4 regions of the Arthrobacter sp. NPDC057009 genome follow, and region 4 is predicted to be linked to each of the others. Evidence: predicted binding sites of a transcription regulator. Region 4 holds the regulator's gene; each other region holds the start of a gene.
The links. Region 4 encodes HrcA, which represses chaperone genes, less so after heat shock. Its sites were predicted from a motif close to TTNGCACTCGNNNNNNNCGAGTGCNAA; they were not measured.
Positions count from the first base shown of each region.

Region 1: ACFTR6_RS02410 (FmdB family zinc ribbon protein) is a predicted target of HrcA. The motif match lies at 4,559-4,585, and genes of this name have one in related genera.
Region 2: ACFTR6_RS13220 (Hsp20/alpha crystallin family protein) is a predicted target of HrcA. The motif match lies at 2,541-2,567, and genes of this name have one in related genera.
Region 3: groL (chaperonin GroEL) is a predicted target of HrcA. The motif match lies at 2,843-2,869, and genes of this name have one in related genera.

Region 1 is NZ_JBHUSB010000001.1:511,743-518,995, forward strand. It holds tRNA gene ACFTR6_RS02380 (tRNA-Ala) at 249-321, opposite strand; gene ACFTR6_RS02385 (SDR family oxidoreductase) at 366-1,166, opposite strand; gene ACFTR6_RS02390 (hypothetical protein) at 1,200-2,177, opposite strand; gene ACFTR6_RS02395 (GNAT family N-acetyltransferase) at 2,304-2,924, opposite strand; gene galU (UTP--glucose-1-phosphate uridylyltransferase GalU) at 2,931-3,836, opposite strand; gene ACFTR6_RS02405 (5-formyltetrahydrofolate cyclo-ligase) at 3,923-4,534, shown strand; gene ACFTR6_RS02410 (FmdB family zinc ribbon protein) at 4,682-4,963, shown strand; gene cpaB (Flp pilus assembly protein CpaB) at 5,275-5,874, shown strand; gene ACFTR6_RS02420 (hypothetical protein) at 5,932-6,204, opposite strand; gene ACFTR6_RS02425 (AAA family ATPase) at 6,201-7,253, opposite strand, start outside.
Region 2 is NZ_JBHUSB010000011.1:95,889-103,141, forward strand. It holds gene ACFTR6_RS13205 (AAA family ATPase) at 1-1,171, shown strand, start outside; gene ACFTR6_RS13210 (hypothetical protein) at 1,172-1,561, opposite strand; gene ACFTR6_RS13215 (J domain-containing protein) at 1,595-1,948, opposite strand; gene ACFTR6_RS13220 (Hsp20/alpha crystallin family protein) at 2,056-2,478, opposite strand; gene ACFTR6_RS13225 (MerR family transcriptional regulator) at 2,599-2,985, shown strand; gene ACFTR6_RS13230 (MmcQ/YjbR family DNA-binding protein) at 2,989-3,294, opposite strand; gene ACFTR6_RS13235 (phosphatase PAP2 family protein) at 3,297-3,998, opposite strand; gene ACFTR6_RS13240 (hypothetical protein) at 4,223-4,477, shown strand; gene ACFTR6_RS13245 (hypothetical protein) at 4,580-4,777, shown strand; gene ACFTR6_RS13250 (NAD(P)-dependent oxidoreductase) at 4,944-5,816, opposite strand; gene ACFTR6_RS13255 (GAF and ANTAR domain-containing protein) at 6,106-6,849, shown strand; gene ACFTR6_RS13260 (Hsp20/alpha crystallin family protein) at 6,857-7,253, opposite strand, start outside.
Region 3 is NZ_JBHUSB010000005.1:29,982-37,234, reverse strand. It holds gene ACFTR6_RS06955 (RNase H family protein) at 1-928, opposite strand, end outside; gene groL (chaperonin GroEL) at 1,036-2,664, opposite strand; gene ACFTR6_RS06945 (ABC transporter substrate-binding protein) at 2,955-4,244, opposite strand; gene ACFTR6_RS06940 (cold-shock protein) at 4,244-4,447, opposite strand; gene ACFTR6_RS06935 (LytR C-terminal domain-containing protein) at 4,606-5,244, opposite strand; gene ACFTR6_RS06930 (DUF3263 domain-containing protein) at 5,294-5,680, opposite strand; gene ACFTR6_RS06925 (uracil-DNA glycosylase) at 5,845-6,612, shown strand; gene ACFTR6_RS06920 (siderophore-interacting protein) at 6,637-7,253, shown strand, end outside.
Region 4 is NZ_JBHUSB010000002.1:140,458-147,710, reverse strand. It holds gene hemW (radical SAM family heme chaperone HemW) at 1-1,050, shown strand, start outside; gene ACFTR6_RS03860 (DUF4870 domain-containing protein) at 1,140-1,559, opposite strand; gene ACFTR6_RS03855 (DUF3097 domain-containing protein) at 1,710-2,564, opposite strand; gene hrcA (heat-inducible transcriptional repressor HrcA) at 2,787-3,800, shown strand; gene dnaJ (molecular chaperone DnaJ) at 3,859-4,986, shown strand; gene ACFTR6_RS03840 (16S rRNA (uracil(1498)-N(3))-methyltransferase) at 4,989-5,774, shown strand; gene ACFTR6_RS03835 (hypothetical protein) at 5,833-5,991, opposite strand; gene ACFTR6_RS03830 (GerMN domain-containing protein) at 6,105-7,022, opposite strand.

The sequences.
Region 1 (7,253 bases), on a different contig from region 4:
GGCCTCGGACTGCTTCTTGGTCATATTGATGTAGTTCAAGTAGTCAGCCATCAAATCGCTCCATCAGTCCCCCAGCCGCGGTTTTGTCTTCTCCTATCCAAACATGCGCAGACTTTGCCGATTGGCCGCCACAGCCGTCCAACACGGCACCGGCGAAATCCTCACAGAGTTCACCTTCATCTCCGCGCGCGGCTACCAGCCGAAAAAACAAAGCACCCCCGGTCCGAGGACCGGGGGTGTCACATTTGTGGAGTTAAGGGGATTTGAACCCCTGACCTCTTCGATGCGAACGAAGCGCTCTACCAACTGAGCTATAACCCCGTGGCGCCGTTTCCCGAAGGAACTCCAGCGCCGGTTTCCCTAGGCTACAAATTTTCTTGCCGGTTTGCCAACCACGCCTCAAATGTCGTGTCTCCGTAACGTTGCCCGGGCGCCAGGTTTTTTCCTTCACGCAGAAACCTGCCCGTGGAGCCAGGCAGCGGCAGGTTTGTCACGAGGCCCCTGCCGCCGGTTATCCGCTTCCAGGTGCTTGCCAGGGATCCCATGTCCAGCACTTCCGGCCCGCCGATTGTCTGCGAGGCGTGCGCATCGCCGGACGGCGGTTGCAGTGCGGCTTCCAGAAGCGCCGACGCCACATCGGCAGGGGCGATGGTCTGGAACCGGGCACCCTTGATCACCGGCACCAGGCCAACGCGGGAACCCGCGGCGAAAATGCCTGCCAGCAGGCTGTGGAACTGCGTGGTCCGCACCGTCCGGGTTTCGAGCGGCGATCTTGCGTACACGCGCTCCTTGTCCGCTTTGGACCGGTAATACGCGAGAGTGCTCTGGTCACAGTTGGCGATGGAGAGCTGTACCGCCCGGGCCACGCCGGCGGCCGCGGCTTCGCCCAGTAGCACCGCCCCGCCAGCCGCATAGTTCCTGAGCGCCTTGCCGGTCCGCGCTTCAAGGCAATCGATCACGACGTCGGCACCCGCCAGCGCCTCTGCCACCCCTTCACCGGTGGTGACGTCCGCGCGAAAGTAAGCGGCGCCGTCGTAATAGCCCCGGGCTCCCGGAAGCGGCGGGTTCCGGCTCAGCACGGCGACGGCGTGTCCCCGGTCCAGTGCCTGGCGCACCACTGCCCGGCCGACCTGGCCGGTGCCGCCGGCAATGCAGACGCGGACCATTACCGTGGCGCCCCACACGGTACCGGGCGCTGGCTACGCGCGGCGGCGCTGCAGGACGTCATCGAGGTTGCTCAGCGCGCTTTGGGCTTTGGTCAGCGGTTTGGCGGGCGCGGCATTCGGCGATGCCACGGGAGGTGCAGCAGCCGGCCCCTGCTTGAGCGAAGGCTTGCCCACGGACTTCGGAGCCTCGGGCAGCGCCAGCGGCTCGGGTGCCGGACGCTCCGCCTTGGCCGCTTCAACGTACGTCGGTTTGGGAATCTCCACTGGCTCCCAGCTGGACTCAGATGGGGCCTCGGGGCCCTGCACCGGGGCTGCGGCGCTTTCGTCGCCCGCGGCAATCGCCACCGCGAGTGCAGCCTCGCGGAGTTCGGCTGCGGTCAGGGGCTTCGGCTTCAGTGCTTCCGCCTCGGCATCGAAAAGCGCACTTTCCCGGGGCTTCACGGGTTCCGGAGCGGGCGCTGCCTCCTCGCGGCGCTCGGCGGCGGGCTCCCGGCTGGCAGGAGAAGCCATGGCGGCCTTAAACGCGGCGCTGACTTTCCTGCGGCGGTCGCGAACCGCGAGACGCCGCAAAACCACGACGGCGGCAACACCAGTCAGGAACGCCGCGCCAGGAACCCAAGGGTTGCCGAGCCCGAAGAGCCGCAGGACTCCGGCCACAACCGCCGTGAGGAACGACAGCAGCCCGACGAACGCGATGGCCGTCCGCCCGTAACGGATCCGAAAGGCACCGGTCCCTTTCGCGGCAGCCCTGCTGCCGGACGGAGCCGGGGTGGGGCCCGTTGCTGGTTCGCTGCTCTTCCTGGTGTCCATGCGTTTCTCCTGCTGGGCGGCCATATATACAACCGTCCCGGCTTGCGGGTTTGCAGTTTCGGCGTCGACGCCCTCCAGCGTCAGGTCACCGGCAACCTGGAACTGGTGCCGGCCGTTGCGGAGCACGTAGGGGGCAACCCAAACGATCCAGAGCGCGACAGCAGCCACAAGGATGACTGAGCTGCTAAGGGGGAAGTCCACACACAAAACCGTATGAGGAATGTTGGGGCTGGTGTGGCATTCATCTCGGTGTGTCGCGACCGAGGTTCGAATCAGTGGAATTATGTGGACAACCCCGCCCTGACCAGCGGCTCTGCCGTTCGGCGCTCAGGCAGGCCTGACCCGCAGCCAGCGGCTGAGGAGGCCTTCGGGAATCTCCTCTGACGTCAGTGCGAAGGAGCGGTGGTCCGCCCATTCGCCGTTGATGTGCAGGAAGCGCGGACGGTAGCCCTCGTCCCTGAATCCGAGCTTTTCCACGACGCGAAGACTCGGACCGTTTTCCGGACGGATGTTGATTTCCATCCTGTGCAGGCCAAGGGTCCGGAAGCAGTGGTCGGTTGCCATCGCCACCGCGGTGGGGGCAATCCCGTGGCCGGCCCGGGCCTGGTCGACCCAGTAGCCGAGAGTCGCCATCATCGCGGATCCCCACACTATGGAGGAGACGGTGAGCTGCCCCACAATGACCGGGTCACGGTATCCGGGTGTCCACTCCGCGATCACGAAGGGCAGCGCCGTGGCCTGGGCCGCCTGTGTGTTCAGGGACTTGACCATCTGCCGGTAATCGGGCAGCGCCCCGCCCGGGATGGGGTTGGATGCTTCCCAGGGCGCCAGCCAGTCGCTGTTGCGCGAACGGACCTCAGTCCATTCCTTCCGGTCGCGGTACCTGATGGGGCGCAGGACGATATCCCCGCATTCCAAAGTGACCGGCCAGATGTGGCTGACCCTCATGAGGGCTTACTCGGACAAACGGGCGGCGACTCGCGGAAGCCAGTCACGCAGACCTGGTCCGAGGTCATCGCTGTCGATGGCGAGCTCCACGCAGGCCTTGAGGTAGCTGAGCTTGTCCCCCGTGTCGTAGCGGCGCCCGCGGAAGACCACGCCGTATACGCCGCCGCCTTCACCGTCCCTGCTGGCGAGCTCCTGCAGCGCGTCCGTCAGCTGGATCTCGCCGCCGCGGCCCGGTTCGGTCTTCTCCAGGACATCGAAAACGTCGGGGTGGAGCACGTAGCGGCCAATGACCGCCAGGTTCGAGGGCGCCTCGTCGACGTCCGGCTTCTCCACCAGCTTGTTGATCTGGACAAAGCCCTCGCCGTCAATTTCGGAGATGTCCGCGCAGCCATAGGCGCTGATCTGGGACGGCTCCACCTCGATGAGGGCCACCACGGAACCGCCGGTCTTGGCCTGCACTTCGATCATGGTGCTGAGGAGTTCGTCGCGGGCGTCGATGAGGTCGTCGCCGAGGAGAACGGCGAACGGCTCGTAGCCGACGTGCTGGCGTGCACGCAGCACCGCGTGGCCAAGGCCCTTGGGGTCACCCTGGCGGACATAGTGGATGTCGCCGAGGTTGCTCGCGGCCTGGATCGATTCCAGCTTGGCGGTGTCGCCCTTGGCCTCCAGCGTCGCTTCCAGGGCCGGGACGCGGTCGAAGTGGTCCTCAAGCGCGCGCTTGTTGCGTCCCGTAATCATCAGGACGTCGCTCAGGCCGACTTTGACGGCTTCTTCAACGACGTACTGGATGGCCGGCTTGTCAACTACCGGCAGCATCTCCTTGGGCATGGCCTTGGTGGCCGGCAGGAACCTGGTGCCGAGTCCCGCTGCGGGGATCACGGCCTTGCGGACTGAACAATTGGTGGAAGTCACTGGTCTAATCTATCCGAGGGAACATTCATACGGTAAATGCTTCCGGCAGGAGCACGGCCGCCTGCCCCGCGACAAAGGGAGACATCATGCCCACAGGCACCACCCAGTCGAAGGACGGGATCCGTGCGCGTCACCGGCAGATCCGGGCCACGCTGACAGCAACGGACCTCGCAAACGCCGGCGATGGCATCGCCTCCCACGGCCTGCCCTGGGCCGAGGCCATCGCCGCGGGCAAGCCGGCCACGTTCACCGCCTACCTCGGCGTCGATTTCGAACCGCCAACCCTCCCCCTGCTGCACGCGCTGCATGAGGCTGGCCACAGCATCCTGCTCCCGGTGTGCGAACCGGACCGGGAGCTCAGCTGGGTCTTCTGGACTCCGGACAGCGAGTTCATCCGCAGCAGGTATGCGCCCATCCAGGAACCGGCCGGCGAGCGCCACGGCCTGGACACTGTACGGACTGCGGCCGGGATGTTCATGCCGGCGACGGCAGTGGACCGCAGCGGCAACAGGATCGGCCAGGGCGGCGGCTACTACGACAAGTTTCTGGCTGCTGCCAACGCCGGCGGCCTGCACCTGCCCAAGGCCGCCATCATCTACGACTCCGAACTCCTGCCCGCACAGACCATCCCTGCTGAGGACTTCGACCGTCCCGTCGAGGCAGTGCTCATGCCCTCCGGGCTGGTAGCCTTCGCGTGACCTCGCCTGGGCGGGGTGCTAGAATTGGCACTCAGGCCCTGCGACTGCTAATGGAGACATTTCCGCCGAGGTGATCCGACAAGGAGAATCCGGGAAGTGACGCCAGGCAGCACGGGACCTGTCGTTTGTCCAAGAGGAGGATCTACAGTGCCCACGTATGCCTATGCCTGCAAGGATTGCAGCCATGCCTTCGACATCGTGCAGTCTTTCACCGACAGCACTCTGACGTCCTGCCCCGAATGCCAGGGCACGCTCCGCAAGAAGTTCAACAGCGTGGGCGTGGTCTTCAAGGGCTCCGGCTTCTACCGGACTGATTCGCGCGATTCCAAGGGAAGCACCGTCTCGGCCTCCCCCGCTGCATCAGCGCCGGCCACCGCAGCTGCGCCTGCTGCCTCATCCGCTGCCCCGGCAGCAGCAGCCGCAAGCTAGGCAGGTTCGTGCGGCGCCTGCCGCCTTCGAACCGCAGCCGCCTTAAACTTCAGGAGTCCGGCCGGGTAGACCCGGCCGGACTCCTTGTTTTTCCACGGACGGCTTTTCCACATACGGCTGTCCGGACCTGCCGCGGCCCAGCGGATGGCCAGTAGCGTGGCGGCATGCCAGCTACCGGAATTTTCCCCGCAAGGGCAACCCGTCCGGCCGTTCGCCGAGGGCGCCGCAACCCCTTGCCCGGCCCGGCGGTCCGCCACCGCCCGCGCGGACAGCGGTTTTCGGGATGGCTGAACCGTAACCGGCGCCTTGCCGTGGCGCTCCTCCTGTGCGCAGCGGCGGGGATCGCCGTTCACCAACTGACGCCCGCCCCTGCCCTGACCGTAAGCGTCCTGGCCGCTGCCCGTGATCTTCCGGCCGGCGCGAACCTGAGCGGCAGTGACCTCAAACCCGTGAGCGTGCCGCCGGCCCTGGTGCCGGACGGGACCTTCGCACACAACCCCGGAGTGACCGGCAAGCAGCTGGCCGCGCCGCTTCGCAAGGGCCAGCTCCTGACCGATGCGCAGCTGGTGGGGCCGGGTTTGCTGACCGGCGCGCCGCCCGGATCTGCCGCCGTTCCGCTGCGAATGGCGGATCCCTCCTCCATCCAGCTGGTTTCCCCGGGGCAGCTCGTGAACGTGGTCCTGACCAGCGGCAACGGCTACGAGCAGGCATCAGCTTCAAAGGTGCTCGCCCGGTCGGTGCCCGTCCTGTGGACCTCCGGCCAGGAAAGCCAGGGCAGCCAGTGGCTTGCTGCCGGCGATTCCGACGGGCTGCTGGTTGTGGCTGCCACACCGGACCAGGCCGGCGCCCTGGCGGGTGCGTCAACCCAGGGGAAGCTGTTTTTCGTGCTCGTCGGATCCAATGCACGCTGACCCGGCTCCACGCCCTCGTCGTCAGCCCCAGTGCGCCGACCGACCCCGGCGTTCCAATCAACCCCAGTGCGGGGGTTTCTGCTCCTTCAGCCACGCGTCGTGGTCGTTGTCGGATTCAGAGTCGCCCCAGGTACGCGCATCATCCTCGGCCGCTTTCTTCGGAACCACCCCGTCGCCCTGCTGGTGCTTCAGGGGTTTCACCGGCCTTACCCTGGCAGGCTTCTCGTCTGGGCTGTTTTCCTCCGGGCTTTTCTCCTCCCGGGCGGCAGGCTTCTCCCCTGTGGGCGGAGCAGGCACGTCGTTCGGATTCACCGCATCGTCGGATGTCATCGCAGGTCCTCTTTCCGCTCGCCGACCTGCTGGACCTTGGCGGCAGCCTCATTCTCGGCATCGTCTTTGCCGGCAGCCTCATTTCGGGCACCGTCCATGTCGGCCGAGCCGGTGCCGGCATCTTCCCGGTCAGCGGCCCCATGCTCTGCTGAAGCAGCGTCAGCCGCGCCAGCATTGGCGTGGTGTGCATCGGCGCGGTGGACGTCACCCGCCGCACGATCAGCGGCGATCCCGTCCGCCTCCTCCACAAACCGGTCGTCCTGGCCGATGCCGTACCGGTCATCCTGTCCAGGTTGAGGTTCGGGTTCGGGCTCGAAGTCGTCAACGGCAAGGGTGCTGACGTCGTCATCCAGGAAAAAGCCCGGCGTCCCGAAGGAACGCAGCGGAGGGGCGGGCTTCTCCAGTCCGAGGTACCCGCCGATCCTGTCAGCGCAGGCCGAGGGATCGGTAAAGACCTCGATGGTCCACAGCGGCATGTACCGCCAGCCGAGCCGCTCCAGCAGCTGGGGGCGCAGCCGGCTCCGTTCCCGGACGGTCATCTGCCGGTACTGCTCGGTGCCGTCGGATTCGATGGCCACCGGGCGCGGGATGTCGGCGTCGTCCTGACCCATGGTGCTCAGCGGGTCGGCGGCGGCCACCACATCGATGGCGCCGTCGTACTGGTGCCAGACGCGGGCACCGCGGGCGCGCAGCCGGTCACCGAGATCGGCAACCAGCGGATCTGCCCCCAGTGCCTGTTCACTGGCCGCTGCCCTGGACGCGGGGGTTCCCAGGTTGGTGTTGCCGGCAATCTCCCGGTCCAGAAGTTCGTAGAGGTCGACGGCGCCATGGGCCAGCCGGGTCCGGTCCAGGTCCTCCGGCTTGAAGCAGGTCAGGACGTGCAGCGACTGCCGCGCCCTGGTCATGGCCAGGGCAAACTTGGCCCGGCCGCCCTCGGCGGACAGCGGACCGAAGCTGTGCAGGGCCCGGCCGTGCGGCGTCCGCCCGTAGCCCGGCGAGAAGATCACGCGGTCGCGGACCAGCCCCTGGGCGCGTTCCAGGTCAACAAC
Region 2 (7,253 bases), on a different contig from region 4:
CAACCTCGCTGTGGGCCCGGACGAGCAGCGGCAGGCCGTGGCGCTGGGCCTGTGGCTGTTCAGGCACGAAGGCCGCCCGGTTGCTGTCCTCCAGCGGGACGCGGCGCCGCGGTACGGGCGGCAAACGGCGTGCCTCGAGGTCCTGGCTTCCGACGCGAAGAACACCGCGGACTTCCTGGCTGAGTTCCGCCGGCGGATGCAGCGCGGCAGCGTGCTGAAAGGCCAGGTCATCTCCCTGGTCATGGGCGAGTACGGGCCCAGCACCGGCGGAGTCACCTTCCATGCCCGGCCGGGGCTCACCGCCTCCGACGTCATCCTTCCCCAGGGGCTGCTCCGGAAAGTGGCCGATCACGCCCTGGGCATCGCCGCGCACCGGGAGTCGCTGAACGAGTACGGCCAGCACCTCAAGCGCGGCATCCTGCTGTACGGCCGGCCGGGCACCGGCAAGACCCACACCGTGCGGTACCTGCTGAGCCAGAGTGCCGGCATCACGGCGATCCTGCTGTCCGGGGGGTCACTGGCCAGGATCTCCGAGGCTGCCGCCATGGCCCGGGCACTGCAGCCGTCGATCGTTGTGCTTGAGGACTGCGACCTGATTGCCGAGGACCGGAGCTTCGGGCACGGGCCGCAGCCGCTGCTGTTCGAGGTGCTCGACGCCATGGACGGCCTGGACCATGACGCCGACGTCGCGTTCATCCTCACCACCAACCGGGTGGACATGCTCGAGCGGGCCCTCGCCCAGCGGCCCGGCCGTGTGGATCTGGCCGTGGACATTCCGCTGCCGGCGCTGGACGAACGCATCGGGCTGGTGACCCTGTATGCACGCGGCATTCCGTTCAGCCCTGGTGCCGTCCGGGACGCGGCCGCCCGCACCGAGGGAACGACGGCCTCCTTCGCGCGTGAACTGGTCCGCCGGGCCGTTGTGCGTGCCGCCTTGGACGGTTCAGCTGTGTCGGACAGCTACCTGCTCGGGGCGGTGGAAGAACTGATGGCCGACGGCGAGACCCTCACCAGGAGCCTGCTGGGCAGCGGCCCCGCCGGCGGCGGGGACGGGCTGGGCGGCCCGGGCCTGCCCGGGGCCGGGTTTGGCGGGCACGGTTTTCCCGGACCGGGATTCCCCGGACCCGGTCCCTTCGGACCGGGGTCCACAGGCTTCGCCGGACCGGGTTAATCAATCCACCAGTGGCGGCGGGCCGAAGAGGAATTCGTTGGCGTGGGACACGGCCTTGCGGAAGGCATCGTTCCGCAGGGCCACCAGGTTGGCGGAGCCGCCCGCGCCCGGCTCCAGGAACTGGGTGAGGCCCGGGCGAAGCACCCAGATATCCCCCGACGGCGGCAGATAGAACACCCCGAAGGAGCGGTGCTGCTGGTCGTCGTCCGACCAGACGGGCACCACGGCCAGGGCGGCACCGGTGGCGGGGTTGATCCACTGCGCGCGGGGCATCGGCTCCTCGTGGGCCTCGGGATCCAGGAACGGCGCTGTTCCCTTGCCCCAGCGCTGTTCGAAGCGCTCATGGAAGGCCGGGATCAGGTGGGAGTCATAGCGGCGCCAATCGCTCATGGCTGTGGTTCTCCTCTGGCATACGGATCGGGTTCAGGCCCACGGCCCGCTCTCCCACCGGACTGGTGTGACGCGCAGCGGCGGCTCCCGGTGGCGGACCACGTGGACGGGAATGTCCTGTGCTTTGCTGGCGGATGGTTGGGCGCCGGCAGGTTCACGTGCAGCGGCGGCAAGGACCTCCCGGTCGTAGGCCGCACGGCGTTTCGGGTCCCGGAGCACGGCGAAGGCCTGCATGACGAGCTGCAGTTCGGCCGGCACCCCTTCACCGCTGGCAACATCCGGATGGTGGCGGCGCATTTGGGTGCGGTAGGCGCGGGCGATTTCCTGCTGCGACGCCGCCTTCGGAATCTGCAGCACCGCATAGTAGTCCGGTGAGGGGCTGGTCATGACTGAAGCCTGGCAGTTGGAAGGAATTTTTGTTGACGGGCGCGGCTGGGCGGCCTGGCGGAATCCGGCTGGAAACCGCAGGCCGCCCCTGCCTGCACGGCGGCCGGCTACGTTTCGATCTGGTGCAGCTGGCCCTTGCTTTCGATCTCGATCTTCCGTGGCTTTGCCTGCTCGGCAACCGGAATCCGTAGCGTCAGGACGCCAAGGTCGTAGCTGGCCTTGATGTTGTCTGCGTCCAGGGTGTCACCGAGAATGAGCTGGCGGCTGAAGACGCCGCGCGGCCGCTCGGACACCACCAGTTCGACGTTGGGCTGGGTGGCGTCACGGCGTTCGGCCCGGACAGTCAGGACGTTCCTTTCAACGTTCAGATCCACGGCGTCCGGTGAAACTCCGGGCAGGTCAAAGGCCACCACAAACTCCCCGTCTTCCTGCCACGCGTCCATCGGCATGGCTGCCGGACGGGCTGCTGTTCCGAAGACCTGCTGTGTGAGCCGGTCCAGCTCACGGAACGGGTCAGTACGGATTAGCATCATTTCCCACTCCCTTCAGCATGTAGGTTGGCTATCCACCGTGTTTATCTATGGTGGTGGATATAGATTTTTTATAGCACCAGTGCCAAACTGGTGCAAGAGGAAAATCAGGAAATCTGGATGGGGAACCATATGGGCAACCGGGACAGCGCCGGGCGCGGGCTTTACGCGATTTCCGTGGTGGCGGAGCTGGTGGGAACGGGCCAGCAGAACATCCGGCTCTATGAGCGCCGCGGACTGCTGACCCCGGAAAGGACGGAGGGCGGCACGCGCCAGTACAGCGAAGCCGACCTGGCGGTCCTCCGGCGCATCGCCGAGCTCCTGGACGAGGGGCTCAACCTCGCTGGCGTGGCGAAGGTGCTCGAACTGGAAATGGACAATGCCCGGCTGCGGCGGCAGCTCAAGCGCGCCCGCGCCCGCGGGACTGAAGCCGGCACCGGCAGTGGAGCTGGCACCGACGACGGCGACCGGCCAGCAGGGCCTGCCAGCCAGGACAGCGAAGCCTGAGGGCTATAGCCGCCCGCCGGCCAGCAGGAAGGAATCTTCGAGCAGTTCGGCGAGCTGGCCGCCGTCGACCCTGGAAAGCCGGACCAGGACCAGCAGGGGTGACCGCTCATGGTGCGGCGTCCAGAAGTAGGTGTCCGGATCCGTTCCGGCGAGAGCCTCGCGCTCTGCTGTCTTGACCGTAAGCACGCCCGGTTCCCAGATCCGGGCCATCAGGGTCCTGGCGAACCAGGCCGGCTGGTTCCAGCTGGCGCGCTCGGTCACGCCCGGCAGGGCAAGGCACAACCTGCGGACATCGGCTTCAGTGGCCATGCCTAGTCCTGGGTGTCCGCCTTCGACAGCTCCCCCGTAACCTCTTCCCCGGGTATCCGGGCGGTGCGCCAGGTGTCCACTGCGATCACCGCGCCGAGGACCACCAGCGAGAGGGCAACGGATGCCACGGAGTCGCTCACCCAGTGGTAGCCGAGGTACAGCCGGCTGATCGCGGACAGGACGATGCCGATAATGGCGCAGGCAAAGGCTATGACCGCGGCCTTGGGCTTCCGGTGGCGGGAAAAGACCAGGAACGTGGTGACCAGCAGGAAGTCCGAGGCGCCCAGCACGTGACCGGACGGAAAAGAAAAAGTGTGGTCGGCACCGAACAGCATCTGGTCCACGGGAGGGCGTTCCCGCCCCACGGTCCTGCCGACTAGCTGGGCCAGCCCCACGCCTGTCAGCATTGCCGACGCCAGCAGAATGGGCCGCCAGGCATGCTTGGCCAGGATGCCCCACGCCACCGTGACCACAAGGACGATGATGGGCAGCGCCACGGGGCCGAAGATGACGGCGAGGACAATCATGACGACGGTCAGGACCTCCGAGCGCGTGGTCAGGAGCCAGCGCTGCGCCGCATCGTCGGCGCTGGCCAGGCCGTCACGTTCCAGGACGCCGGACAGCGTCACAAAGAATACGGCGGCCCCCACCACAGCGAGCACGATCGCCGTCACGTAGAGCGCTTTTCTCGCGCCGGGTTCCATGTAGCGTTCTTCCACCACGAACTTGTCGTGGAAAACCCGCCACCGTCCCTGTTTGCTCACTGATTCATCTGCCACCTGAAAGACCGCCTGTGCGCTGAGGGAAAGTGTCTAGAACTGAAGGTTATCCCTGTTCGGCGCCGGGCGGCAGGAACCCGGACCCCTTACGGATGTCCTCCCCCGCTGTTACGGTAAAACTTCCAGCCCACGAGGTCTCAGGAGACGACATGAGCACTGAAGGAACCGGCCAGGAAGACCAGAACAGCGGAACGTCACCGCAGACGCAGGGGGACGGCGTTCCGGATTCCGGCACCGGCGTCGCGGTGGGTGCGGGTGAGCCGAACACGTTCGAACCGGAGGAGGGCAGGAATGGCGCCCCAGGCGGCACGCAGACCGGCACACCCACCGATGACCAGATCGCCACGGCGGAGGAGACTCCGGACGTCGAGGAAACTCCCGTCGACACCACTGAGCCCAGTTAGGCGCAAAACCGATAGACCCGTTCCGGTAGCCCTGTCCTGAATGACGGACGCGGTGGATAATTGGTCACACATTCAAGTGGCAACGGGGCTACGGAGGCTGCCGTGAGGATCATCGGACTGCTTGTGGTCATCTGGCTCATCATCGGCGTTTTTGCCGCATTCCAGCGCGGCTACTTCGGCGGTTCCCCGGACTCCTGCACGGAGGCCGGAACCGTGGCGATCACCATCGCCGCCGGACCGCTGAACTACATGGGCGCCAACCCCAAGCTGACCTGCGAAGTGCCCCAGCCTTCCAAGTAGCAAAGGCCCTCCTGCCGCTTCGCCTAACGGCGCATTGCCTGATTCACGCGCGCGTCCAGCTCGTCCAGGACGGCGTCCAGGACAGCGCGAACGTACACTTGGGGCCCCTGGAAAGCGCTTCCCAAGGGCCACAAGTGTACGTTCGCGCTCAGCCCGGGCTCGGCGCTCAGTCCTCCGTGGGCGTCGTCCGGTTGGAGTGGTAGGTCCGCCAGCTGTGTTCGGGCGCGTAGCCGAGGAGACGCTTGGCCTTGTCGATGGACAGCAGGGTTTCGTGCTCGCCCAGTTCCTTCGTCACCTTCACCCGGGGGAACACCTCCGCTGCAAGGCTGGCACTGGAGCGGCTCATGACCGTGTCGTCGTTGGCGATGATGAAGGCCTCGAAGCCCGGCGTGCGGTATTCGAGGGCACGCGCCACAGCCTGAGCGCCGTCGCGGGCATCGATGTAGCCCCAGAGATTCCACTTTCGCAGCGCGGCGTCCGAGTCGAAGGACGGGAACTCCTCGTAGTCCTCCGGGTCCATGACATTGGAGAAGCGGAGGCCGGTGATGCTCAGCTCCTGGTCCCAGCGCGTCATCTGGATGGCCATCTGCTCCTCAAGATGCTTCACCAGCGAGTAGGTGCTCTCCGGGCGCGCGGGATATTCCTCATCCACCGGGATATAGGGAGGATCGACGTCGAACGGCAGTCCCAGCACCGTCTCACTGGAGGCGTACACGATTTTCTTGATGCCGGCCCTGCGGGCCGCCTGGAACACGTTGTACGTGGACAGCATATTGTTTTCGAACGTGGCGGCGTCCGGCACCAGGCCGGGAGCCGGGATGGCACCCAGATGGACGACGGCGTCGAAGCCCTGGTGCCGGTCGTCCAGGCCGAGGATGACATCCACCACCTGCCCGTAGTTGCGCAGATCCACGGCGGCAAAATGTGGGCTCCGGCTGCCTGTGCGGTCCAGATTGAGGACCGAGTGCCCGTCCGCCACCAGCCTGCGGACCACGTTCTGCCCGAGCTTTCCGCTGCCTCCCGTTACGGCAATTCTCATTGCGGCATTTCCTCCCGTTGGTTTGCCGGCCCTCGCCCGGGCGGCAGTGTTCCATTGGTCCTGGCTGCTTCCGCTGCCGGGCACCTTCCCTCAGCCTAGGGCCCGGGCCGCAACAGCGGTCATATTGCGTGCACGAACTGGTGTATATTTTCTCGGTACGGTTTAGCAGAAGGCCGTTGGATTGTTGTTCGATCCGGCACCTTGCTCGCTGCCATGCGCCCCCGCCACGGGGTACCTGCACCGCGCCCGCCGGTTCGTCTTGACCCTAGCGAAACGGTACCGAAAGATCGTGGCCAGCGAGTCGACCGCAAAACCTGAAGCCTCCATTACCGAGCACCTTAACGAGCTGGTGCTCACCAGCTCCGACGTGGGTGAATTCCTCCACGAGCTTGCCCGGATTTCTGCGCGCAGTCTCTCTGAACCCGGGGACGAGGTTCTCTGCGGCGTGACCCTGCTGCGGCACCGGAAGGCGGCCACCGTGGCCAGCAGCAGCCCTGAGGCACAGGCCATGGACGAGATTCAGTATGACTTCGGCGACGGGCCCTGCATGACGGCGTCGCGCGACCAGGTCACCATCCACATCACGGACCTCGAGAACCACGACCGCTGGCCCAGCTACGCCGAGAAGGTCCTGGGACAGGGCGTCCGTTCCATCCTCGCCATTCCGTTCGTCCTCGAGGGCGAGACCCGGGCCGCCCTGAACCTCTACTCGCACCGGCCGGGCCGCTTTGAAGGCCGCGTCCTGGAACTCGCCCAGGACTTCGTCAACCAGACTTCGATGGCACTGAGGCTTGCCGTGCGCTTCGCCCACTACAGCGACGCGGCGGCAAACCTCAAGGCCACACTGGAAACCCGGACCGTCATCGACGTCGCCGTCGGCGTGATCATGGCGCAGAACAGGTGCAGCCAGGAAGAAGCCTTCGACCTGCTCAAGGCAGCGTCGAGTACCCGCAACATCAAGCTGCACAGCGTGGCAACGTCAATCGTCGACTCCCTTGGCCAGGGCCCGGCAAAGACCCACTACGAGGGCTGACCGGCAGCTAGGGTCCGCCAAAGCTCTGGCCTTCGGAATCCTCCCCCATGGTCCGTGACGGCCCGCCGGTTCCCGCCGCGCCGGTTCCGGTGCCGCGGGTTTCGGCGCCGCCTGCTTCAGCACCGCGGGACACCCGGACTTTCCGGCCTCCGGCAGCAGGCTCCTCGGGCAGCGGAATGCGCACCTCAAGAACGCCGTCGTTGTACGACGCCCGGATGTCGTCCTGGTTCACGGCGGCGGGAAGGTTTACGGTCCGCGAAAACGAGCCGTAGCGGAACTCCGAGCGGTAACCTTCCTTCTCCCTGTGCTCCGTTTTTTCCTCACGCCGCACGGTGATCTGCAGCTGGCTGCCCGCCAGGGTGATGTCGACATCATTGTCTGGATCAATGCCCGCCGCTTCGGCC
Region 3 (7,253 bases), on a different contig from region 4:
ACAGGGAGCTCCGCAGCGCGGAACCGGTGCGGGAGTAGCTCCGGTAGGTCAGCAGGACAGTGTCGGTGCCGATCCGGTCAGCGCTGAGCACGTCCAGATCAACAGGACCGGCCGGGCTTTCCTCCAGGGACATCATCATGGCGTCCCGGGTCCAGAGGCGTCCGGCCGTACCGATCTCCGTGAAGTCCGGGTGCAGGAGCTGTCCTATCCGCCCGATGTCGCTGCGGACGTCCGGGCGCAGGAGTTCCCGTTCCAGCGCCTCGACGATTTCCTCGGGCGTGGCGCCTGCCGGCGCTTCGGCAAACGCCTCAGCCTCCGACTCATCCAGACCCAGTTCGGTGAAGAGATCAGGTTCCCCGGATCCGAAGAGCGCCGGGACTTCGGGTTCCGGTTCCAGCAGCGGCGGGACACCGCCCATGCCGCGGCCCTCCTTGACAGCGCGCCGGGCCGTCGCCGGTTCCGCGTTGGGAAACCCCGGTCCGGAACGGGCGGCCACGCCCTGCTGGTAGGCGAGTGCCACGGCCCTGGCCCGCTCGTCCGCGGCCTCGTTCAGCTCGTGCCCGGCATGGCCCTTGACCCACTCGAACCGGTACTTGCGCCCGGCGAGCTCGCGGTCGATGTCCTTGAGGATGTCCACGTTCAGCACGGGTTTGCCGTCGGCCTTGCGCCAGCCTTTGCGCTTCCATCCCGGCATCCACTTGGTCACGGAGTTGATCACGTACTGGCTGTCGCAGAGTATGTGCAGGTCCTCGTCGGGGAGGTGCGCGGTGGAGCGGAAGAGGTCCAGGACAGCCATCAGCTCACCCTGGTTGTTGGTGCCGTGCGGCCAGCCGCCGGCCCGCCAGCAGTCGTCGTTCACGTACCAGGCCCACCCTGCGGGACCCGGGTTTCCCAATGCCGAACCGTCGGCTGCTGCAGTAATCGTCACCGAACCATCCTGCCAGACTGCAAGGACAAAAATGCGCAGACAAAAAGAGTGCGGCCCCCTCGCCAGGAGGAGGCCGCACTCTTTAGCCAGCTGGGAGCAGCGGGAGGCTAGAAGCCGCCCATGCCGCCCATCTCGTCGCCGCCGCCGACGGCCGGAGCAGCCTTCTCCGGCTTATCGGCCACAACGGCCTCGGTGGTGAGGAACAGACCGGCGATGGAAGCCGCGTTCTGCAGGGCAGAGCGGGTCACCTTGACGGGGTCGTTCACGCCGGCAGCCAGCAGGTCGACGTATTCGCCGGATGCTGCGTTCAGGCCGTGGCCGGCGGGCAGGCCGCGGACCTTGTCAACCACAACTCCGGGCTCGAGGCCAGCGTTGAAGGCGATCTGCTTCAGCGGGGCGTCGATGGCAACGCGGACGATGTTCGCACCGGTTGCCTCGTCGCCTTCGAGCTGCAGGTTGGCGAATGCCTTGGCGCCGGCCTGGATCAGGGCCACGCCACCACCGGCAACGATGCCCTCTTCGACGGCAGCCTTGGCGTTGCGGACAGCGTCCTCAATGCGGTGCTTGCGCTCCTTGAGCTCGACCTCCGTGGCGGCACCGGCCTTGATGACTGCAACGCCGCCGGCCAGCTTGGCCAGGCGCTCCTGCAGCTTCTCGCGGTCGTAGTCGGAGTCGGAGTTTTCGATCTCGGAACGGATCTGGGAAACGCGGCCGGCGATCTGGTCTGCGTCGCCTGCACCCTCGACGATGGTGGTCTCGTCCTTGGTCACGACAACCTTGCGTGCCTTGCCCAGGAGGTCGAGGCCGGCGGTCTCGAGCTTGAGGCCGACTTCCTCGGCGATGACCTGTCCGCCGGTGAGGATGGCGATGTCGGCCAGCTGCGCCTTGCGGCGGTCACCGAAGCCCGGGGCCTTGACGGCGACGGACTTGAAGGTGCCGCGGATCTTGTTGACGATCAGGGTGGCCAGGGCCTCGCCCTCGATGTCTTCGGCGATGATCAGCAGCGGCTTGTTGGACTGCATGACCTTCTCGAGGACAGCAACCAGTTCCTTGACGTTGGAGATCTTGGAGTTGACGATCAGGATGTACGGGTCCTCGAGGACCGTTTCCTGGCGCTCGGTGTCCGTGACGAAGTAAGCGGAGATGTAGCCCTTGTCGAAGCGCATGCCTTCGGTGAGCTCCAGCTCGAGGCCGAAGGTGTTGGACTCCTCGACCGTGATGACGCCTTCCTTGCCCACCTTGTCGAGGGCTTCAGCAATCAGGGCGCCGATCTCGTCGTCACCGGCGGAGATGGAAGCCGTGGCTGCGATCTCTTCCTTGGTTTCGATTTCCTTGGCGGAGTCCAGCAGTTCTGCGGTGACGGCCTCGACGGCCTTCTCGATGCCGCGCTTGAGGGACAGCGGGTCAGCGCCGGCCGCGACGTTGCGCAGGCCTTCCTTGACCAGTGCCTGGGCCAGGACGGTGGCCGTGGTGGTGCCGTCGCCAGCGACGTCATCCGTCTTCTTGGCAACTTCCTTGACCAGCTCGGCGCCGATCTTCTCGTAGGGATCGTCCAGCTCGATCTCCTTGGCGATGGAGACACCATCGTTGGTGATCGTGGGGGCGCCCCACTTCTTTTCGAGGACGACGTTGCGGCCACGCGGGCCGAGGGTGACCTTGACGGCGTCGGCGAGGGTGTTCAGGCCCCGCTCAAGACCGCGGCGAGCCTCTTCATCAAATGCAATGATCTTGGCCATAACGGCAGTAGTCCTTTCGGGACAGTCGTTAAGAAGGAACCTTGCTGCGGTGCCCGCGACGGACGATCCTTCCCGCAGGCCTCTGTACGCCCGACAGTCCGGATCTCACCCCAACCAGGTGTTTCTTTCGCTCCTTGCGCCGCCGCCGTCGGTATGCCGGCGGGAACCGGACGACCCTTTAGCAGTCGGCACGCTGGAGTGCTAATCAATAATTAGCACTCCCCCGGGGAGAGTGCAAGCAGATGCCCTTGTTTGTCCCGTGCACCGGCAGCAGTATTCGCTGCCAGCGATCAGCCCGAAGACCTGCCGGCGGCCTCGCTGCCTGTGAGCTTGGCCTTGTTGTCGGCGCCGTAGGTGAACACCATGTACTTCGCCGCGGTGACGTCTCCGTTGGAATCAAAGCGGACGGGGCCGGACTCGCCGTCGTAGTCAATGGCCTTTCCGTCCCGTATTGCCGCCAGGCAGTCCTTGTACGTGGAACAGACGGTCGCCGGGCCGGACGGCGAGACGGACACACGGCTGCCGGACGTGCCGCCGGAGACGGAGATGAGCGCACCGGCAATGGAGGCACCGGCGTCGTCCTCTGCCGCGGCGGCGGCCAGGGCCGCGAGGTTCACGGCGTCATAGGTCTCAGCCGCGAACGTCATGTCCTTGAGACCCTCGTCGATGGCCACCAGTTCAGCCTGGAAGTGCGCCGAGGGGAAGACGCCGGGCACCAGGGCGCGCGCCCCCTCCAGCACCTTGGAGCCGAGGGCGGAACCGTACTGCCTGAAGGCGCCGTCGCCCAGGATGAGTTTGTTGCCCGGCAGCCCGGCATTGGCGAGCTCGGCGATGGCACCCTGCGCGCCGTCCCGGGCAATGAGGACGACGGCGTCCGGCGCCGCGTCGCGGGCAGCGGCCGCAGACTGCCCGGCCTCGCCCGCCTTGAAGCCGGTGAGGGTCACGGGGTCCAGCCCGCCTGCCTTGGCCGCAGCAGATACGGCCGCAGACAGTTCTTCGCCGTAGCTGCTGTCCTCATAGACCACCGCGAGGCTCTTGGCTCCGGCGTCCTTGGCGACCTTGACCAGGACGGGCGCCTGGGCAATGTCCGACGCGGCTGTGCGGAAGTAGTAGCCGCCGCTCTTGTAGCTGCTGAGCTCCGGGGCGGTGTTGGCCGGTGAGATGAGTGTGATCCTGGCTTTGGACAGCACGTCGATGGCGGCGGGTGCGCGGCTCGAATCGGTGGGGCCGATGACGGCGTCGGCCTTGGCATTGACCAGTTCACGGGCCTGGGCGGCTGTGTCGCCGCCGGTGGTTTCGGGCAGCAGCTCCACGGGCCGGCCCTTGTGCCCGCCCGCCGCGTTGATCTCCTGGACGGCCAGTTTGGCAGCGGCCAGCTGGGCGGCGTTCAGGAAGGCCTGGGGCCCGGTGTTGTCGAGGATCAGCCCGATCCGCAGGGTTCCGTCGCCGCTGGCTTCAACGGGAGCCGTCCGGGCATTGTCCCCGGAGCCGGAGCAGGCGCCGAGCGCCAGCACGGCGGCGGCACACCAGCCGGCGGCGCCCCAGGCAGCAGGGCCCCGGAAACCTGTGCGGCGTGCCACTAGACGGGCCGGACCATTTCTGCCTGCGGACCCTTTTCACCTTCGCCGACTTCCAGCTCCACACGCTGGCCCTCGTCAAGCGACCGGTAGCCGTCAGTCTGAATGGCCGACCAGTGCACAAAGACGTCGTCGCCTGACTCGTCGACGGTAATGAAGCCGTAGCCCTTCTCGGCGTTGAACCACTTCACGGTTCCCAATGCCATGATCCCCACACTTTCACGTTTGCTTCCGTAAGGCCCACGTCGGTGTGTGCCGTGAATTACGCCCTGAAGCTTGCCTTCACTCTATCCAAACAGGCCCTTGGCGGCGGAGGCCGGCGGCCCCGGAGGGAGGCAATAGTTATTCAGGCGTAACCGGATGGCTACTGGTAGCCGGGACCCAGCACCACTGCCACGGACGTTTCGAAGTCCGCGCTTTCCACCAGGGTCGGGATGTTCAGCAATGCACCGAGCGCCTCGGCGTTGGCGCGGTGGGCGGCGGAGTAGAAGATTACTGACTGCTGCTGGGGCGCGCCCTGCCAGTTGGCCACCTCGCCGAGCACCCAGCCGTCGGACTGGACCGTGGCACCCACACGTCCTGCCAGGCCGGAGGTGAGCGTTCCGTTGAAGATGTCGACGGGCTGTGACTTGTCGGCAGCCGCAGGGGCGATGGTTTCCGAGGTGGCAGGCTCCACGGCGGAAGGGGAAGCGGGCTCGGAGGCAGAGGTGGACGGTGACGCCGACGCAGTGGCGCTGGGTGTCGCACTTGCAGAGGGCGTCGACGTTGCACTTGCCGACGCGGAAGTGCCGGGCGCCGCGGCCGACGGCGGTGCGATGACGGGCTGGAAACCGAGCTGCGGCAGCAGGAGGAAAGCAACCAGGCCCACTGCGAGCGCCCCGATACCCACGGACAGGATCGGCCACAACTTCGGGCGGGACGGCGCGGCAACGGCGCGGTGAACGCCCTGCCGGGAGGAGACCTCAGGCACCCTGTCGAATTCGTCCCGAGCAAAATTAGTCATGGTAAACAGGCGTCCTTATTGGTTTTCGCCGGCAGTCCGGCACTAGCAATTACGCGTCAGATCCAAGGCGGCGTGCAGTGCGGGCCCGCTGACGTGACGTACGTAGTCTACGCAATCTCTTCACCAGCATGGGGTCGTGGGCCAGCGCATGCTCGGTATCGATCAGGGCATTGAGGATCTGGTAGTAGTGCGTGGCGGACAAGTCAAAGAGCTCCCGGATGGCCTGTTCCTTGGCTCCAGCGTACTTCCACCACTGCCGTTCGAGGGCGAGGATCTGCTGCTCACGCTCGCTCAGCGGCGAGTCCCGGAGCTTGAAGTCGTCCAGCAGCGAGCCGCTGCGCAGCCCGTGCCCCGTCATTGCATCCTGCTCAGCGTCCTGCCCTGAATCCTGGTGTGATTCCTGAGCTGCGAGGTGGTCCTGCAACGGCTCGGCCACTGCGCTCTCCTTAGCTGAATCCGGTCAAAGTACCTCCCCTATGTTACGGAGGAATAACAGCCTTGTCATTTGCGGCGCGGCTGCCGGAGGCGGCCCCTTGCACGCTCCCGGCAAGGGCTCCGGCAAGCGCCTGCGCGCGGCCTTGCGGAAGAATGGACGGCGTGATGGAACCCGAACCCCTCTTCGACCTGGAACCAGCCGGGACCGCCGGCCCGGATTTTGCGGAGCTCGCCAGGCTGCCGTTCAGCGAACTGATGGCGCCTGACTGGGCGGAGGCCCTGTCCGGGGTGGAAGCCGCGCTGAGGTCCGTCCTGTCTTTCCTCGCCGCTGAGGAGGCAGCCGGGCGGCGGGTGCTGCCGTCGGCGTCGAATGTCCTCCGGGCCTTCCGGCAGCCCCTGAAGGGTGTGCGGGTCCTGATCGTGGGCCAGGATCCCTACCCCACCCCTGGCCATGCGGTGGGGCTTGCCTTTTCCGTTGACGCCGGAACACGCCCCATCCCCCGCAGCCTGGCCAACATCTACAGGGAGCTTGAATCCGACCTTGGCCTGCCGCCGCGGATCCACGGTGACCTCGGCGCCTGGGCGGAGCAGGGCGTCCTGCTGCTCAACCGGGTGCTGAGCGTCCGCGAGGGCGCCGCCGGATCGCACCGGGGCAAGGGCTGGGAGGCCATCTCGACGGCGGCCGTCACCGCCGTCGCCGGGCGCCGGACAGCGGACGGAACCGCCGCCCCGCTCGTCGCGGTGCTCTGGGGCAAGGATGCCGAGAGCGTCCGCCCCCTGCTGGGCAGCACGCCCGTGGTGGCCAGCGCCCACCCCAGCCCGCTGTCCGCCTCGCGCGGGTTCTTCGGCTCCCGGCCGTTCAGCCGCGTCAACGCACTGCTGATGGAGCAGGGCGCCTGCCCGGTGGACTGGGAGATCCCCGCCGTCCCTTAAGGAGCTTAGGCTAGGCTTACCTGCATGAGTTCCCTCCCGGCCACCACGTCCGCCACCAAGAAATCCCGCCCGCAGGTCACCCTGACTGTCCTTCGGCGCGAGCAGCTTTCCGCCCACATGGTGCGGATCGTTGCCGGCGGCCCGGGCTTCGCTGATTACATCAACAACGACTTCGTCGACCGGTACGTCAAAATCGTCTTTCCGCAGCCTGGCGTGGATTACCCGGAACCCCTGGACCTTTGGGCCATCCGGGAAACGCTGCCGCGGGAGCAGTGGCCCTACACCAGGACGTACACGGTCCGCCGGGTGGATACGGCGGCAGGCGAACTGGCCATTGATTTCGTGGTCCACGGGGACGAGGGCCTGGCCGGCCCCTGGGCCGCCAAGGCCGAACCGGGTGACAGCCTCATCTTCACCGGGCCGGGCGGCGCGTACAACCCCGATCCGGCCGCGGACTGGTACCTCCTGGCCGGGGACGAAGCGGCCCTGCCGGCCATGGCCGCCGTCATCGAGTCCCTGCCGGAGCACGCCCGCGGCCTGGCCTTCATCGAAGTGGGCTCGGACGCGGACATCCAGGAGCTCGCTGCGCCGGCCGGGCTCGAACTGGTCTGGCTGCAGCGCGGCGGCGTCGCCGCCGGCGA
Region 4 (7,253 bases):
TCCCAGGATGCCTACGCCTCCACTGCCATCTCGGAAGTGGACTTTGCCGCGCGGGTCCTTGAGCAGTCGGGCCTGCCGGCCCGGAAGCTGAGCACCGTGTTCTTCGGCGGCGGCACGCCTACGCTGCTCCCTGCCGGGGACCTGGCGCGAATCCTCCGCGCGGCCATCGACCGCTGGGGCATCGAACCCGGTGCCGAAGTGACCACGGAGGCCAACCCGGACTCGGTCACGCCCGAATCCCTGCAGCTGCTTGCCGATGCGGGATTCACCCGCGTGTCTTTCGGCATGCAGTCCGCTGTGCCCCACGTCCTGAAGGTCCTTGACCGGACCCACACCCCCAGCCGCGTCCCGCTCGTGGTGCAGTGGGCGCGCGACGCCGGCCTCTCGGTCAGCCTGGACCTGATCTACGGCACGCCGGGGGAATCGATGGAGGACTGGCGCCTCTCGCTTGAGACGGCGCTGTCCTACCAGCCGGACCACATCAGCGCCTACGCGCTGATCATCGAGGACGGCACCAAGCTCGCCGCCCAGATCCGCCGTGGTGAAGTTCCGGGGATCGACGACGACGACCACGCCGACAAGTATGAGCTCGCCGACCGGATGATCACCGGCGCCGGCCTGCACTGGTACGAGGTCAGCAACTGGTCCGCGACGCCGGAGCAGGCGTGCCGCCACAACCTTGCCTACTGGCGCGGGGATGACTGGTGGGGGATCGGCCCGGGTGCGCACTCACACGTTGGCGGGGTGCGCTGGTGGAACGTCAAGCATCCCACCGCCTATGCCGGCCGGCTGGGTTCAGGCGTCTCCCCGGCGGCCGGCCGCGAGACTCTCGACGCGGAAACGCGCAGAATCGAAAAGGTGCTGCTGGAGGCCCGGCTGTCCTCAGGGCTAGATACCGCTGCCCTCTCGCCGTCCGGAAGGAAGGCCGTGGCCGGGCTGATCGCCGACGGCCTGGTGGTACCGCAGCAGGTTTTCAGGGGCCGCCTGGTCCTGACGCTGAAGGGCCGCCTGTTGGCCGATGCCGTGGTCCGCAGGATCCTGCCCGACTGAACTTGCAAAACCAACGCGAGGTCAGATACCGCCCCAATCCTTCGAGGATATTGGGCAGTATCTGACCTCGCGTTGTTTTGGTGAGCTCGTTACTTAATCCAGCGGAGGTTGTACTGGTACCGGTGCGGCTGGCCCTTGTTGACGTGGACGCCGGCGGACACCGCGAAACACGTCAGCGCAATCCAAATGAGCGTGGCGAGGACCGCGAACAGGTTTCCGACGACGGGAAGCAGCACCAGCAGGTTCGCCACGAACGCCGCGATTGTCGGCGGCAGGGTGAAGTTGAGCGCTTCCTTGGACTCCTGCGCAGTGAAGGGACCGCGGTCGCGGAAGATGAGGTAGATCAGCAGGGCCGGAACACACCCGAGGATGCCGCCGAAGTGCGCCAGGGTGGCCCACTGCCGGTCCTCGCTGGCCGTCAGCGGAAGCGCGTTGGCCGGAACGCCATGGTACTGGGGCAGGTCCTGGCCGGACTGGGTGTCCCTGCGGTCGCGAGCGTCTTCTGCCACGGTGTCTTCCTTTAGCTTGCGTTGGTGCGATCGTGCTTTTTGTGCGGTGCGTGTGGCGCCGGGCCGCAGTGCGGTGACGCCGTACCAAGGATACCGGGCCGTAGGGGCAACCGTGGGCCCAACGCTGAAACACGGGGAATGGCCGTGGAACTAGGGCACCGTCAGGAAGTCGATGACCTCTTCCACCCGGCCCAGCAGGGCGGGCTCGAGGTCAGCGTATGTCCGCACCGCGCCGAGGAGCTTCTGCCAGCCGAGGCCAATGTCCTCCTTGGTCTCGTGCGGCCAGCCGAAGGCGGTGAGGATCCCCGTTTTCCAGTCTGTGCCGCGGGGCACCACGGGCCACTGCGGAATTCCCAGCACCGACGGCCGGATCGCCTGCCACACGTCCACATACGGGTGGCCCACGATCAGCACGTTCCCGGCGGCGCCGGGGGACGCCATCACGGCGTCGGCAATTCGGGACTCCTTGGAGTCGGGGACCAGGTGGTCCACCAGAACCCCCAGCCGGCGGCCGGGACCGGGCCGGAAGTCGGCAACCGCTGCCGCCAGGTCATCGATGCCGTGCAGGGGCTCGACGACGATGCCCTCCACCCGGAGGTCGTCGCCCCACACTTTTTCCACGAGCTCGGCATCATGCTTGCCTTCAACCCAGATGCGGCTGGCCTTGGCCACCTGGGCGCGCTGCCCTTCCACGCGCACCGAGCCCGACGCCGTCCGTGTGGCCGTGGCGGACCCGGCGGCTTTTGCCTTGGGAGCCGGCGGCATCAGTCGGATCGGCTGTCCCTCGAGGAGGAATCCGAAGCCAAGCTTGAAGGACCGGGACTTGCCGCGGCGGTCTTCGAGCGCCACCACGTGCATGCCGCCGGACTTCTCCACCCGGGTCACGGCGCCCACCCAGCCGGACTGGGCGTCCTCGAGCACCATCCCGCGCTCCACCGGCACCTCGGGCAGGCTGTTCTTGGCGGGAGCTGCAATCTCCTGCGGGCCCCAGTTCTGGTACTGCATTCATTCACCGCTTTGCAATAGGAGTCTGCATGGAAAAGAGCCGCTCCGGCAGCGTGCATGCCGCCGGGGGCAGGCGCCCGGATTTTCGCCCGGAGCGGTACCAATGCTAACAACGGGGCGAGTCATATTAGACTTGTTAGCACTTAGGCATGTCGAGTGCTAACCATGGCGTTTACGGGCGGGATCAGGCCCGGCGCGGATAAGGCCAAAAGGAGGTGGACTGTGAGCGAACCACGGAAGCTTGAGGTGCTGCGCGCCATCGTGGAGGACTATGTCCATTCCCGCGAACCCGTCGGCTCCAAGGCGCTGGTGGAACGGCATCATCTGGGCGTTTCCAGCGCCACCATCCGCAATGACATGGCGGCACTGGAGGACGAGGGCCTCATCACGGCCCCGCACACCAGCGCAGGCAGGATTCCCACGGACAAGGGTTACCGCCTGTTCGTGGACCAGATCTCGGCGGTCAAACCTCTCTCTCCGGCGGAGAAGCGAGCCATCCAGACGCTGCTCGAGGGATCCGAGGACCTCGACGACGTCCTGGACCGGACGGCGAGGCTTCTGTCCCAGCTGACCAACCAGGTCGCCGTCGTGCAGTACCCGCACCTCAGCCGCGCCGTGGTCCGGCACATTGAATTCGTGCTCCTGGCGCCGCGCAAGGTGCTGATCGTACTGATTGCCGACTCCGGCAAGGTGGACCAGCGCGTTGTCGACGCCGGGCAGGACCTGTCAGACGACACAATCGCCGCCCTCCGAACCCGCTTCCTGACTGGCGTGGCCGGAACACCGGTGGCCATCCTGCCCCAGCACCTGGCCGCCGTCGTGGCCGGCTGCGCGCCGGCGGAACGCCCCGCGGCCATGGCCCTCGCGAAGGGACTGGAAGGCCTCGCCCACAACAGCCGCGAAGACCGCATGGTCATGGCAGGGACCGCCAACCTCGCGCGGTCCAACGTGGATTTCCCGCTCAGCATCGGACCAGTCCTGGAGGCCCTCGAGGAGCAGGTGGTGATGCTACGGCTCCTGAGCGACATGGCGCAGGACCCGCGGGGAGTGGCCGTCAGCATCGGCCGCGAAAACCCCTACGACGGGCTGGCCGAGGCGTCGGTCGTGGCTACCGGCTACGGCCCTGACGCTTCCGCCAAGGTGGGCATCCTCGGCCCCACCCGGATGGACTATCCCACCACCATGGCCGCCGTGCGCGCGGTGGCCCGCTACCTTTCGAGGATTCTGGGACCGTGACCGGACGCCCCGGACATCCTCTGACCACAGGCAGTACAACCAGGAAGAGATACGAACTTTGAGCAGCCACTACGACGTTCTTGGAGTCTCCCCGGAAGCCACCGGCGAAGAGATCAAAAAGGCCTACCGCAAGCTGGCCCGCTCCCTTCACCCGGACGTCAACCCGGGCGAAGAGGCCGCGGAACGGTTCAAGGCCGTAACCCACGCCTATGAGGTGCTGTCCGATCCGCAGAAGCGCAGGGTCTACGACACCACCGGCAACGAGAATGGCACCGACAACGGCTTCGGCGGCGGCGGCTACGCCGGGCAGGGCTTCGCGTTCCAGGACATCTTCGACACCTTCTTCGGCGCCGGCGGCACTACCGGACCTGCGTCCCGCGTCCGCCGCGGCCAGGACGCGCTCATCAGTGTCCGGATCGAGCTGCGCGACGCCGTCTTTGGCGTCAACAAGAAGCTGGAAGTGGACACGGCCGTCACCTGCCCCACGTGTGAAGGGTCCTGCTGCCAGCCGGGCACGCATCCGGAACGCTGCGACATCTGCGGCGGCAGCGGCCAGGTCCAGCGGGCAGTCCGCTCCATCCTGGGCCAGGTCATGACCGCCGCGCCCTGCGGTTCCTGCGAGGGCTTCGGCACAGTCATCAAGGACCCCTGCAACGAGTGCAGCGGCCAGGGCCGCATCCGCAGCCGCCGCTCCCTGACCATCAAGGTCCCCGCCGGCGTGGCCACCGGAACACGGATCCAGCTCTCGGGACAGGGCGAGGCCGGCCCCGCGGGCGGACCGTCCGGTGACCTCTACGTGGAAATCCGCGTCAACAATGACTCCACCTACGTCCGCGAGGGCGACGACCTGCACGCAACCCTGAACATCCCCATGACTGCTGCCGCCCTCGGCACGGAACTGAGCTTGGAGACCTTCGACGGGAAGCAGGAGATCGATGTCAAGGCGGGCACCCAGTCCGGCGAGATCATCACGCTCCGAGGCCTTGGCGTCACCCACCTGCGCGGCTACGGCCGCGGCGACCTCAAGGTCCACCTGCAGGTGGAAACGCCATCCAAGCTCGACCCCGCGCAGGAAGACCTGCTCCGGCAGCTGGCCAAGCTCCGCGGTGAACAGTTCTCCGAGGGCAAGCTCGCGGCGAGCGGCGGCGTCTTCGCCAAGCTGCGGGACCGCCTCGGTAACCTGTAGCGGTGAGCAACCCCGTATTCTTCACCCCGGCCGGCACGCTGGACAGCACCGCTCCCGGTTCCCTGTTCATCCTCGACGGCGCCGAGGCCCGGCACGCCGTTACGGTCAAACGGCTGGCGGTGGGGGAGCAGGTGGACATTGCCGACGGTGCCGGCAGGCGCATCACCGGGACGGTCACCGAAGCCGCCCCCGCCGAACTGACTGTCGAATGCACGTCCGTCAGCATGGAGCAGCGGCCGGACGTCCGGCTGGTCCTCGTGCAGGCACTCGCCAAGGGCGACCGCGATGAGTTGGCGATCGAAACCGCCACCGAACTCGGCATCGACGCGGTGATCCCCTGGCAGTCGGAACGCTCCATCGTCAGGTGGAAGGGTGACCGGGCAGCTAAGGCCCATGGCAAATGGCAGTCCGCCGTAACGGCCGCCGCCAAGCAGGCGCGCCGCGCCTGGATCCCCGAGGTGCGTCCCGCCGTCGACACCCAGGCCCTGGCCAAAGAGGTGGCAGGCGCGGGTCTTGCCGTCATTCTGCACGAGGACGCGGTCACGCCGCTGCGGCAGGTCCTCGCGAATTGGTACGGCAAGTGGTCGGAGGAACACCAGGGGGCGGGAGCGGACGCCACCGAGATCCTCCTCGTCGTCGGCCCCGAAGGGGGCATCGGCCCCCGCGAGGTCACCCGGCTGTGCAGCGCGGGTGCGGTCACGGCGCTGCTGGGACCGCATGTGCTGCGGTCATCGACCGCCGGACCGGCCGGCGTCGTGGTTGCCAGCGACGTCCTCGGACGCTGGTAGCCCGCAGCTCCACCTGCGCCCTGGGGCAGCCGAGGCGGTGTCAGGTGAAGAGGCGCCCTCAGATGAAGGGGTAGACCGGGAACACGTCCCGTTCACCTGTCCCTGCAGTCGCAGGAACCTTCGGCTGCCCGGTCGCCGGATGGCCGCTGTCAAGATCGGGCAGGTCGAAGCCGGGAAGCGGTGCCTGCCTGTCGTCCACGAGTTTGATGTTCGTCACTGCGCCTTGCACCTCCTGTAGGTTTTCGCCCATTCTCACCGCGGCCGATCAAGGACAGATCGGGCTTGCCGCAAGGTTGGATCAAAAAATCACACGGGACAGGCGGAGAGCTGCTAGCGTACAGTAAACCCGCGGGAGTCCACGTTCGGTTCATCCTCGGCCCGGCCGGGGTTGATCTGGGAGACGCGCACCTCGTAATTGCCGGGCGCGAGGTTAACCGTGATGCCGAAGACTCCGGCAGCGGCCGGATCGGCTGCCGCCGAGACTTCGCCGGTGAGGTAGTTTTCCTTGTCGCCGTTGTCCTGGACCTTCAGGATGCGCCAGTGCAGTTTGCCGTTGGGCACGGTGCTTCGCCCGGAGATCTTGACGCGCCCGTCGCCGACCCCGGTGCCCTCTTGCGGATCAATGATCCACACCGGCGCCACCATTCCGGCGCTGCGGGGTGTGGGCGCACCGAGCTTGACGTGTTTGAAGGCCAGGTAATCGGTGTGCCCGTCCACCAGGATCACCACTTCGATCTGCTGGCCGGCGTCGATCAGCCCCGAACTGGCGCCGGCGGCCGTGGCCGTGTAGACGAGTTGCTGGATGGCCCGCTGGGCCATGTCCGCGTCAAGGTTGCTGTTGAAGGCGTCCGCGGAAACGTCCACGGTAATGACGTTGGTGCCCGAGATCGATGTGGCGAGGTTCTTGGGGTTCTGCCATGGCGTGAAGAAGTCCGGATCCAGCGGCGTCTCCGACATCATGGCGCGAAGGGCCCGCGTGATGGGGTTTTCATCGTCCGGCACGTCGCGGAACTCGCGGTACAGGAACACGTTGCTGTTGCTCCGCCCGATCCAATAGACGGGCGCCTTATTGGACGACTGCGTTGTTTCCAGCGGCGCGCTGGTGGTGGGAACGCCGTCGGTGCCGGCGGCCCGCCGGGACGAGGACGTCGGAGAATTTGCGGCGGTCCCCGCGGGACCGGGGTCGGCGATGCACCCGGACAGCAGCAGGGCAGCAGGAAGCACGGCGGACAGCATGACGGAGCGCATCCGCGTTACTTTCCGGGCCGGAGTTCCTGGCTGACTGATGCTGGCGATCCCTTCGAAACAGCAGTTGCTTGCGGGCACGCCGGACCGTTCCCGGCGGGCTCCTTGTCCAGCATTACACGAGAGTCTGGAGCAGAGTGCGCCTTTCGCGGCAGGCGGCGGAACTGCAACGGGAACGATATGAGGCCGATACAAAGTTGATATCTAATCGCGGGAACGCGTTACGGAATTGCG